3 regions of the Wukongibacter baidiensis genome follow, and region 2 is predicted to be linked to each of the others. Evidence: riboswitches for the same ligand, from Rfam matches in the RefSeq annotation. Region 2 holds a riboswitch; each other region holds the start of a gene.
What was found. Region 2 has a riboswitch for lysine ahead of R9X47_RS04085 (Na+/H+ antiporter NhaC family protein). Riboswitches for the same ligand answer to the same signal wherever they lie in the genome.

Region 1: it holds a riboswitch for lysine, as region 2 does, so the genes downstream of both, R9X47_RS14235 (aspartate kinase) here and R9X47_RS04085 (Na+/H+ antiporter NhaC family protein) in region 2, are expected to answer to the same signal.
Region 3: it holds a riboswitch for lysine, as region 2 does, so the genes downstream of both, dapA (4-hydroxy-tetrahydrodipicolinate synthase) here and R9X47_RS04085 (Na+/H+ antiporter NhaC family protein) in region 2, are expected to answer to the same signal.

The regions. Positions count from the first base shown of each region.
Region 1 covers NZ_CP138202.1:3,130,613-3,133,901, forward strand. The annotation lists gene R9X47_RS14235 (aspartate kinase) at 70-1,275, opposite strand; lysine riboswitch at 1,500-1,686, opposite strand; gene R9X47_RS14240 (Na+/H+ antiporter NhaC family protein) at 1,873-3,222, shown strand; gene R9X47_RS14245 (metal-dependent hydrolase) at 3,243-3,289, shown strand, end outside.
Region 2 covers NZ_CP138202.1:821,138-824,426, forward strand. The annotation lists gene R9X47_RS04075 (CBO0543 family protein) at 1-205, shown strand, start outside; gene R9X47_RS04080 (hypothetical protein) at 239-700, shown strand; lysine riboswitch at 855-1,037, shown strand; gene R9X47_RS04085 (Na+/H+ antiporter NhaC family protein) at 1,179-2,732, shown strand; gene R9X47_RS04090 (UDP-glucose dehydrogenase family protein) at 2,923-3,289, shown strand, end outside.
Region 3 covers NZ_CP138202.1:5,623,690-5,626,978, forward strand. The annotation lists gene dapD (2,3,4,5-tetrahydropyridine-2,6-dicarboxylate N-acetyltransferase) at 1-167, opposite strand, end outside; gene dapB (4-hydroxy-tetrahydrodipicolinate reductase) at 223-975, opposite strand; gene dapA (4-hydroxy-tetrahydrodipicolinate synthase) at 987-1,874, opposite strand; lysine riboswitch at 2,010-2,198, opposite strand; gene R9X47_RS25425 (aspartate-semialdehyde dehydrogenase) at 2,256-3,251, opposite strand.

The DNA of each region.
Region 1 (3,289 bases), 2.3 Mb from region 2:
GCTTTCAAATTATATCAAAATATACAACTTCTTATCATTTTTTCACATAGTATTTAAATGAAATTACCTTTATAAGTTGAATTCTTTTGCCACAGCTATAACTGCTTTTTCTTTGTCGCTAGTATTTATAGTATATGATATTCTTATTTCAGATGTTGTCACTTGCTTAAACTCAATGTCGTTATCTGCAAATATCTTAAACATCTTAGCTGCAACTCCTGATTGACTTTTCATTCCTATACCAACAACTGATAATTTTGTTATATCTTCTTCAACATCTATTTCAATACCTTCTAACTTACTTTTTACATCTTCCATTACCTTATCAATTATGAATTTATCACTTTGAGGTGCAGTAAAGGAAATATTTATATATCCATGGGATGGTGCCGTCTGGCTAATCATATCAACGTTTATATCATTCGAAGCCAAGTTTTGAAATATCATAGATATATTCCTTGCTGCATAAGGAACATGGTTTATAGTTATCATTATATCATCATCACTGACAGATAATCCAGTGATAACTTTACTTTCCATAGACTCATCAAACTCCTTTATATATGTTCCTGGCCATTCTTCAGTACTTAAGGCCACGTATATAGGAACACTAAATCTTTGTGCAATCTCTATTGATCTGGTTTCCATGACTCCTGCACCGAGGCTTGCCATCTCTACCATTTCTTCATAACAAATGTAGTTAAGCTTTTTAGCAGTTGAAAAAAGTCTAGGATCTACTGTATAAATACCGTCTACATCGGTATAAATCTCGCATACTGAATCTAGCTTAGCTGCTAGAGCTACGGCAGTAGTATCAGATCCACCTCTTCCTAAGGTAGTAATGTTACCTTCTTCATCTGCACCTTGAAATCCTGCCACAACTACTATCTTCCCATCACCAATATGCTTCTTTACCTTTTCAATTTCTATATCAGTAATTCTAGCCTTTGTATGATAACCCTTAGTAATTATTCCTGCTTGAACTCCTGTAAGAGATATAGATTCGTAGCCTAGTTCCTTTAAGGCAATTGACAATAGGGATATCGATACTTGTTCTCCTGTAGACATAAGCATATCTAGCTCTCTTCTATCAGGATTAGGAGCGATATCCTCAGCCATACCTAAAAGTATATCGGTGGTTTTTCCCATAGCTGATACTACAACTACAACGTCATCACCCTGAGCTTTTCTTTTGGCTACCCTTTTAGCTACATTTTTTATCTTATCTATAGTTCCTACGGAGGTTCCTCCATATTTTTGAACAACTCTTGCCATGCATTTCACCTGCCTTTACTTACAATAATAACTTTGTTTTTTTAACATAGATAACCAACTTTAATGAAAAAAATATTCATTGAAAAAATATTGGAGCTTTCATTATTTTCTGCTGAATATTTTTAATTTTAAGGTTGAGTCTCTATAATTTAACAAATAAAAAAACAGCCAAGAGCAAAAGGCAGCCATGACTGATGATATTATCATCAAATACCTCTCACCCCGCACAAATCAGCACTCCATCGGAAGATTGGGCAATCAACCGTAGACAGTACTATACTTATTAAGCATAGTCCCAATATATTACCTAGGGAAGTAATACATTTCGGCAATTATACCTTTCTTCTAACTCTACGATTTCCCCAAACCTAAGTTAAAATACTAATTATAATTGCATCCTCTAATTTGCACTCAAAGGATTTCTTATTCATTTCCATGTATCTTATCATAATTGTTACGTTCTGTCAATATTTCAACACCACATCTATCCCTCTTAATCAGCCCAAAAAGCTTACTACAGCTTGATTAAAGTTGGTTTTCCTATAAAAATATATTATAATAAATATGTTCACAGAATACTATTAAACGAGGTAAGATATGAAGAGAACAATCGAAACAAAGTATACATATTTAACGATTATCGTTACAATTATTGCAATAATAATAACTTTAATATTAAACATACCTTTATACTATGGACTTTTAATGGGACTCCTCATGGCTTGTGGGATTTCCTACAAAAACGGATATTCCCCCAAAGAAATTTTTCAAATGATTATCAAGGGTGTTAAAGGCGCTCTAATAATACTGATTATGATGTCTCTAATCGGAATGCTCATAAGTATATGGATGTCTAGTGGAACTATACCTACTATGATTTTCTACGGATTTAAGTATTTATCAAATACAAATATTATCTTGGCTGCATTCCTTACCAGTTCAGCTATTTCCATGGTTCTGGGTACGGCCCTCGGTACCATAAGTACTATTGGTACTGTTTTTCTAAGCTTAGCCCTTGGCTTAGATTTACCTATGGCACCCTTAGTTGGGGCAATAGTTTCTGGTGCATATTTAGGAGATAGAACATCTCCAATGTCAAGTAGTGCCAATTTAGCCGCTACAATTACTGAAACCAATATTATTGATAACATAAAACACATGATGACAACTACTTTGCCGGTTTTTTCTTTGAGTGCAATATTATATTGGATCATTGGCAATAATCTTGTTAATGATATTTCAAGTTCAAGTGATATTAAATATTTTCAGGAACTTTTATCATCTAACTTTCAAATTGAATTTGTTTCACTACTGCCACCATTATTAATCTTAGTTTCAGCAATTGCCTTTAGAACTTCAATAGTCAAAAGTATAACCCTAGGATTAATAGCCAGTGTTCTTATTTTTCTAATTAGAGATGGTGCTTCTATAGTAGATACCATATATATAATAATTTTAGGCTATAATCCTGACAATGTGGAGATTGGAAGGATTATGTCCGGTGGCGGATTTGTATCAATGAAAAATGTATTATTAGTCATTGGTATCTCAACGGGTTTAAATGGAATTTTAGAAGGCACAGAAATGATCGCCCCTCTAATCGAGAGCTTCTCCAATAGTATTAAAAGCGTAAGGAATCTTATTCACAAGACAGCTATTCTCTGTATTGCTGTATGTGCTATAACCTGTAGCCAGGCCCTTACTACTATAATACCGGGGCAATATTTAAAAAAGGTTTATGGGGAATTTAATCTTTCTAAAAATACCTTAGCCCGTACTATTTCCGATGCTGGAATTGTCATAGTTCCACTTATACCGTGGAATATTAACGCTATCTTAGTTTCATCAATAATGAAGGTTCCAACATCAGAGTATCTACCTTATTCTTTTTTATGTTACATGCTTCCTATGCTAACTTTTGTTTATCCAATGTTTAGAAAAAATTAAATTTTAAGGAGTGATTTTATATGAAGCTTAAATACTTAGGTCACGCTGCTTTCTATGTTGAGAGTGG
Region 2 (3,289 bases):
GGTCAGATATTACCCTACAAAGTCAAATAAGAAATTATTTTGGGCCCTTTCTTGGACAACTGTATTGATAGTAATTGAGGTACTTATTGGAAAGTTCACTAATCTAATAGAATACTCTAATGGATTTAAATGGTACCATTCATATGTTCTGTGGTTTCTGAGCCTTTATATCTGGAGGGGTTTTCACCATTGGATTTATGATTAATCATTCACTTTGAACAGAGGATGTGAAACGTGTATGTCGTCTAAGGGCAACGGGCTTGAGAAGGTTTTATGGAGCATTGCTATACCAGGGTTTGGACAGCTACTAAATAAAGCATATTTTAAAGGAATGGTCTTAATTACCTTAGAAATCTTTATCAATCTTAAGGCTAATCTAAATACTGCAATTATGTTTAGTTTTCACGGTAATATTCAAAGATCTATTGAGGTTACAAACTTTTATTGGTTAATGTACTATCCTTGCATATACTTTTTCTCTATTTGGGATGCTTATAAAGATTCAGTTGATAGGCCCACTCCCTATCTTTTTCTCCCCTTTGTCCTTGCTGCTTATTTTTCTACAGTTGGAGTAATATACTCAAAGAATTTTGAAGTTCTAGACACACCATTAGGTCCAGTTTGGTTACCCTTAATCGCTGGCGGATTAGGTTTATCTATAGGATTTCAACTAATGAAAATACTTCTTCGTAAAGTCTAAGGACATTTCACAAAACATATCAATCCCCTTAAAAATTCATAAATTTTTAAAATCATTTCAATTTTCAATAATAAACTTTTTTTATTGACAAGTTATTTATGCTGTGATAAATTTTTATACATGTCAATTAAATACTATTACCTCATCCCTAAATGGTTGAGGTAGAGGCGCGATACCTAAGAGTACCTATATGGAGGCCGAAAGCCCTAGAAGTATAGGAAAAGGAGTTATCGCCGAAGCGATAGATAACAAAATCTATTGCTGGGTCTACATCGAATAGGTGTAGGACTGTCATCAGGTTGCTTGCCCTACCATCTGATGGAGTGCTATCTCATTATGGGCAGATTTGGGATAGGTGTATCTTCTGTTTTTGTGATGCTTAAACACCTGACTAGTCTAGTTAGGTGTTTTTTTGTTGTTAACAGTTACATGCTCCTATCGCCTTAGAAGATTTTAATAATATTAGGAGGAATCGATTATGGAATACGGATGGTTATCAATATTACCACCAATCTTAGCAATTATTTTATCACTATTAACTGGCGAAGTTCTATTGTCACTATTTTTAGCGGTTTTAGTAGGTGCAACAATTGTATCTTCTAATCCTATACTTGGATTCACTACTACCCTAAATAAATATGTTGTTGGTTCTTTAACCGATGAATGGAATGTTAGTATACTTATTTTTTGCCTTTCTATTGGAGGTTTAATCGGGCTGCTTAGTAGAAATGGCGGAACAAAGGGTATAGCCAATGTAATTGTTAGTAAGGCCAAAGGAACTAAGTCAACATTATTTATGACTTGGCTTATGGGAGTTCTTATTTTCTTTGATGATTACGCAAATTCTCTTATAGTCGGGAATACTATGAGAGGCATTACTGATAAAATGAAGATCTCTAGAGAGAAGTTAGCATATATAGTTGATTCAACAGCTGCTCCTGTATCGAGTATAGCTCTGATATCCACTTGGGTTGGCTTTGAAACCGGGCTAATAAGAGATAGTATAACTAAGCTTGGTCTAGATCTTAATCCATACAAGATTTTTCTCCAGACTATCCCCTATAGATTTTATAGCATCTTAGCCTTGCTATTTGTTTTATTAGTTATTTTCACAGGAAAAGATTTCGGTCCAATGGCAAGGGCAGAAGGGAGAACTAGATTAACTGGTAAGCTTTATAGCGATAATGCTAATCCCATAGTTTCCGATGAGGTATCGTCTTTAGTCCCAGAAGACATTGATGGCAAATGGTATAATGCGGTTATTCCAATATTCTCTGTCATTGTCATTACAGTTATTGGCCTATTTATCAATGGTGGTGGTCTCAATGGTGTTGGTATTCAGACAGCTTTTGGAAATGCTGATGCCAGCGTAGTTTTACTTTGGTCATCCTTTGGAGGAGCAATTATTGCTGCGTTAATGTCCTTAGCTCAAAGGCTATTATCTATAAATGAGATATTAGACTCTTGGGTATCAGGAGTTAAGTCTATGACCGTCGCTTCGCTAATATTAGTACTAGCTTGGTCCTTAGGCGGTGTTAATGATGATCTTGGCACTGCAGAATTCATTGTGGGATTAGCTAAGGGAAATCTACCACCATCACTTTTACCATTACTTATGTTTATATTACCTTGCTTGGTAGCTTTCTCAACTGGATCGTCTTGGGGTGCTAACACCATAGTTATGCCTCTGGCAATACCATTGGCGGTACAGCTTGGAGGTACAGAATTACTTATTCCTGTTGTAGGTTCTGTTTTAACTGGAGCGGTTTTTGGAGACCATTGTTCTCCCGTATCGGATACAACAATAATGTCTTCTATGGCAAGTGCATGTGATCATATAGCCCATGTCAAAACACAACTCCCTTATGCTATAACTGTAGCATTGGTTTCTATAATAGTTGGCTTTATACCTGCAGGACTTGGCTTGAATCCATTTATTTCTCTTATCTTAGGCGGGGCTTTATTAATAGGATTCTTATTTAGATTTGGACGCTCTACGGATAAAGTTTCCGGGGCACAAGTTACAAAGTAATAAATAGCAATAGAAAAGTAAGGTTTACTTTGTCAAAACTATATATTTATTTGTCACCTTATAAGCATTTTTCAATATAATGTATTAGCCCTAACTAAGGATTTAGGACCTAATCTAGGGTTGTTTCTTTGAAAGTTAACTATATCTGAAAAGCTATATAGTTATAAATACATTTAGGAAGGTGACTAAGATGAATATATCTGTTATAGGTGCTGGATATGTGGGATTAATCACATCGCTAGGCTTTGCAAAACATGGAAATAAAGTGATATGCGTCGAGAAAGACATAGAAAAAGTCGAAAAACTAAATAAAGGTATTCCCACAATCTTTGAAGAAAATCTTGAAGAGCTACTTAATGATTGTTTAAGTTCTAAAAGTATTTTCTTTACAAAGAATATCCATCAAGCTATAAGTGATTCCGATGTGGTATTTATTGCAGTAGGGACACCAGAAATGGATAATTGGGATGTTGATATAACGCAAGTTACTGAGGTTGTTAATCAAATTTCTCATTCGATTAATAAATACAAGGTTATTGTAAACAAGAGTACTGTCC
Region 3 (3,289 bases), 1.6 Mb from region 2:
AGAATCCAGAAGTTTTCACCACCAAAGATTTTTATACTTTCATCTTCGATAGAATCTAGACTTCCCTTGACATATGCCTTTACAGGAGTAGACTTCTTCGCATTCTTGATAAATTTCGCAATCTCATATGGATTAGTTAGATCATAAGTATTTGTTTCCTTCGTCATTTGTTAAATCAATCCTTTCTTAAGTTAAGTAATTAAATCACTATACTATTATTTACTATTTTAATATATCATCCATATTATATAAACCATTTTCTTTAGAAGTCAGAAATTTTGCCGCTTTTATAGCACCAGAGGCAAAAACCTTCCTTGACATAGCTGTATGTTTGATCTCAATAACTTCATCGGGTCCAGCGTAGATAACAGTATGTTCTCCAACAATAGTTCCGCCTCGTACAGCATGGATTCCAATTTCTGAGCTTTGACGTTTTGCCGCTCTTCCATATCTTCCGTAGTTATAATCTTTGCTTCCTGACAGCTCTTCATTAATGGCCTCAGCGATCATATATGCAGTTCCGCTTGGAGCGTCAACCTTTCTATTATGATGCTTCTCAATGATTTCGATATCAAAATTATCTGCTAGGATTTTTGCAGCCTTTTTAGCTAAATCCATTATAAGATTAACACCTAAAGACATATTACCTGACCTAAAAAGAGGAACCTTTTTAGATGCTGTGTTAATCTTTTCAACTAAAGATTCATCTAATCCAGTTGTACAGATAACTGCAGGGGTATTTGTTTTAACACAATAATCAACTAGGCCAGATACTACTGAATGATGAGAAAAATCTATTATAACGTCTGCTTTAATATTACAATTATTGAAATCAGCGAAAACGGGATAATTATATGGACATGCTTCTGAGCTATCAATGCCTGCTACAACTTCCATTTCTGGATTTTCGGATATTAGATCAGTAAGCACATGCCCCATCTTACCATTAGATCCGCAAAGTATTACCTTTATCAAAATTATCCCTCCTATTTAAGTAGTCCATATTCTTTCATTCTAGCCTTAAGGATTTCAAGGTTTTCATCAGACATATCAACTAAAGGAAGTCTAAGATTACCCATTTCAAAGCCCATTAGATTCATGGCTGTTTTAACCGGTATAGGATTTACCTCTAGGAAAAGGGAATCGATTAGAGGCTTCATTTTTAGCTGAAGGTCGCAAGATCCTTTTACATCACCATCAATAAATTTTTGAACTAAATCATGGGTATCCTTAGGAGCAATATTAGCTACTACTGAGATTACTCCATCACCTCTAAGTGACATAAGGGGAACAATCATATCGTCGTTTCCAGAATAAATGTAAAAATCCTCTGGAACTAGTCTTGCCATTTCTGCAACTTGAGCGATATTACCGCTGGCTTCCTTTATTGCGCAGATATTTGGATGCTTAGATAGTTCTCCTAAGGTTGAAGGAAGCAGGTTTACTCCTGTTCTACCAGGCACATTATATAAAACAATTGGAATATTAACAGCATCAGCAATTGCAGTAAAGTGAGCAATCAAACCTCTTTGAGTAGTTTTGTTATAGTATGGAGTAACATGTAACAAGCCATCAGCTCCAACTTTCTCTGAATATTGACTCATCTCAATAGCATGGGCAGTATTATTACTTCCAGCCCCAGCGATAACAAGTATTCTCTTATTTACTTTCTCTACTGTGAATCGAATAACTTCCTTTTGTTCTGCGTCTGTCATTGTAGATGGTTCTCCAGTGGTTCCGCAGATAATTATGGCATCAGTACCTTGTTCTATATGCCACTCAAGCATTTCTTCAAGCTTATCATAGTTTACTTTATCCCCGTTATATGGAGTAACCAATGCAACCCCTGAGCCTCTAAATAAATTCATACTCAAACAAATCATCCTTTCATACAAAATTTTATAGTAAATATTATTTAACAATTTAACTTTTTTTAGCAAAAATAAAAACAGTCAAGAGCAAAAAGCGCTATTGACTGTTTGGAAGTCAGCTAAGTTCCTTTTTGCCCTGTGTGAAATAGCACTCCATCAAAAGACTGGGCTTTCAATTGACGACAGTACTATACTTGTTCAGTATAGTCCCAACACATATCCTTGGGGAAAGACATATGCTTCGGCAGCTGTACCTTTCCAACAGAGATTAATTCCCCTGATGTTCATCTGAAGTACTCTTTACAAACTGCGGCCTCTAGATCACAACCAACGTAATTCTGTATTTGTTTTTTTATCATTTTTCTTTTGAATACTAAATAAATATTAAAGGTCTTTTACTAATTCTTCTGCAATTTGAACAGCATTGGTTGCTGCACCTTTTCTAATATTATCAGCAACAACCCAAAAATTCAAGCCATTTTCGATACTAAAATCTCTTCTTATCCTACCAACGTATACTAGATCAGTTCCTCTGGCGTTTGTAGCAAGAGGATAAACGTTGTTTTCTGGATCATCTTGTAGTACGATTCCAGGACTTGATTTAAATAAACTCTTTATATCATTAACTTCAAATTCGTTCTCAAACTCAAGATTTATTGCTTCACTATGACAATCATATAAAGGAACCCTAACAGTAGTAGCAGTTATCTTTATGTCATAGTCATTCAATATCTTTTGCGTTTCATTTATCATTTTCATTTCCTCTTTAGTATATCCATTTTCCATAAAGATGTCTATATGAGGAAGACAATTATTTGCTATAGGATGAGGATAGGCATTCTTTAAATCGTTACCCTTTAAGCCCTCTTCTAAATCCTTTATACCCTTTACACCAGAACCAGAAACTGCTTGATAAGTAGAGTAAATAACTCTTTTAACTTTGTACTTATCATGTAAAGGTTTTAAAGCAACCACTGCTTGAATCGTTGAACAGTTAGGATTTGCAATAATTCCTTTATGTGATTTGATGGCTTCTGGATTAACCTCAGGAACAACTAATGGAACATCCTTTTCCATTCTCCAAGCACTACTATTGTCTACTACGACTACTCCTTTTGAAGCAGCTATTGGGGCAAACTTTTTGCTTGTATCCCCACCGGCAGAAAAAAGAGCTATGTCTATGTCCCTATCAAATGAGTCTTCCTTTAGCTCTTCAACGGTATATTCGATACCCTTACACTTTACCTTTTGGCCTGCAGACTTTGATGATGCAAAGACATATAGGTTTTCATATGGAAAGTCTCTTTCTTCTAAAACCTTTAAAAAAGTTCTTCCAACCATTCCTGTTGCGCCAACAACGGCTATATTTGCTTTTCTCAAAATAAAACCTCCCATTCTCCACTTAAAATAAAAGTCTA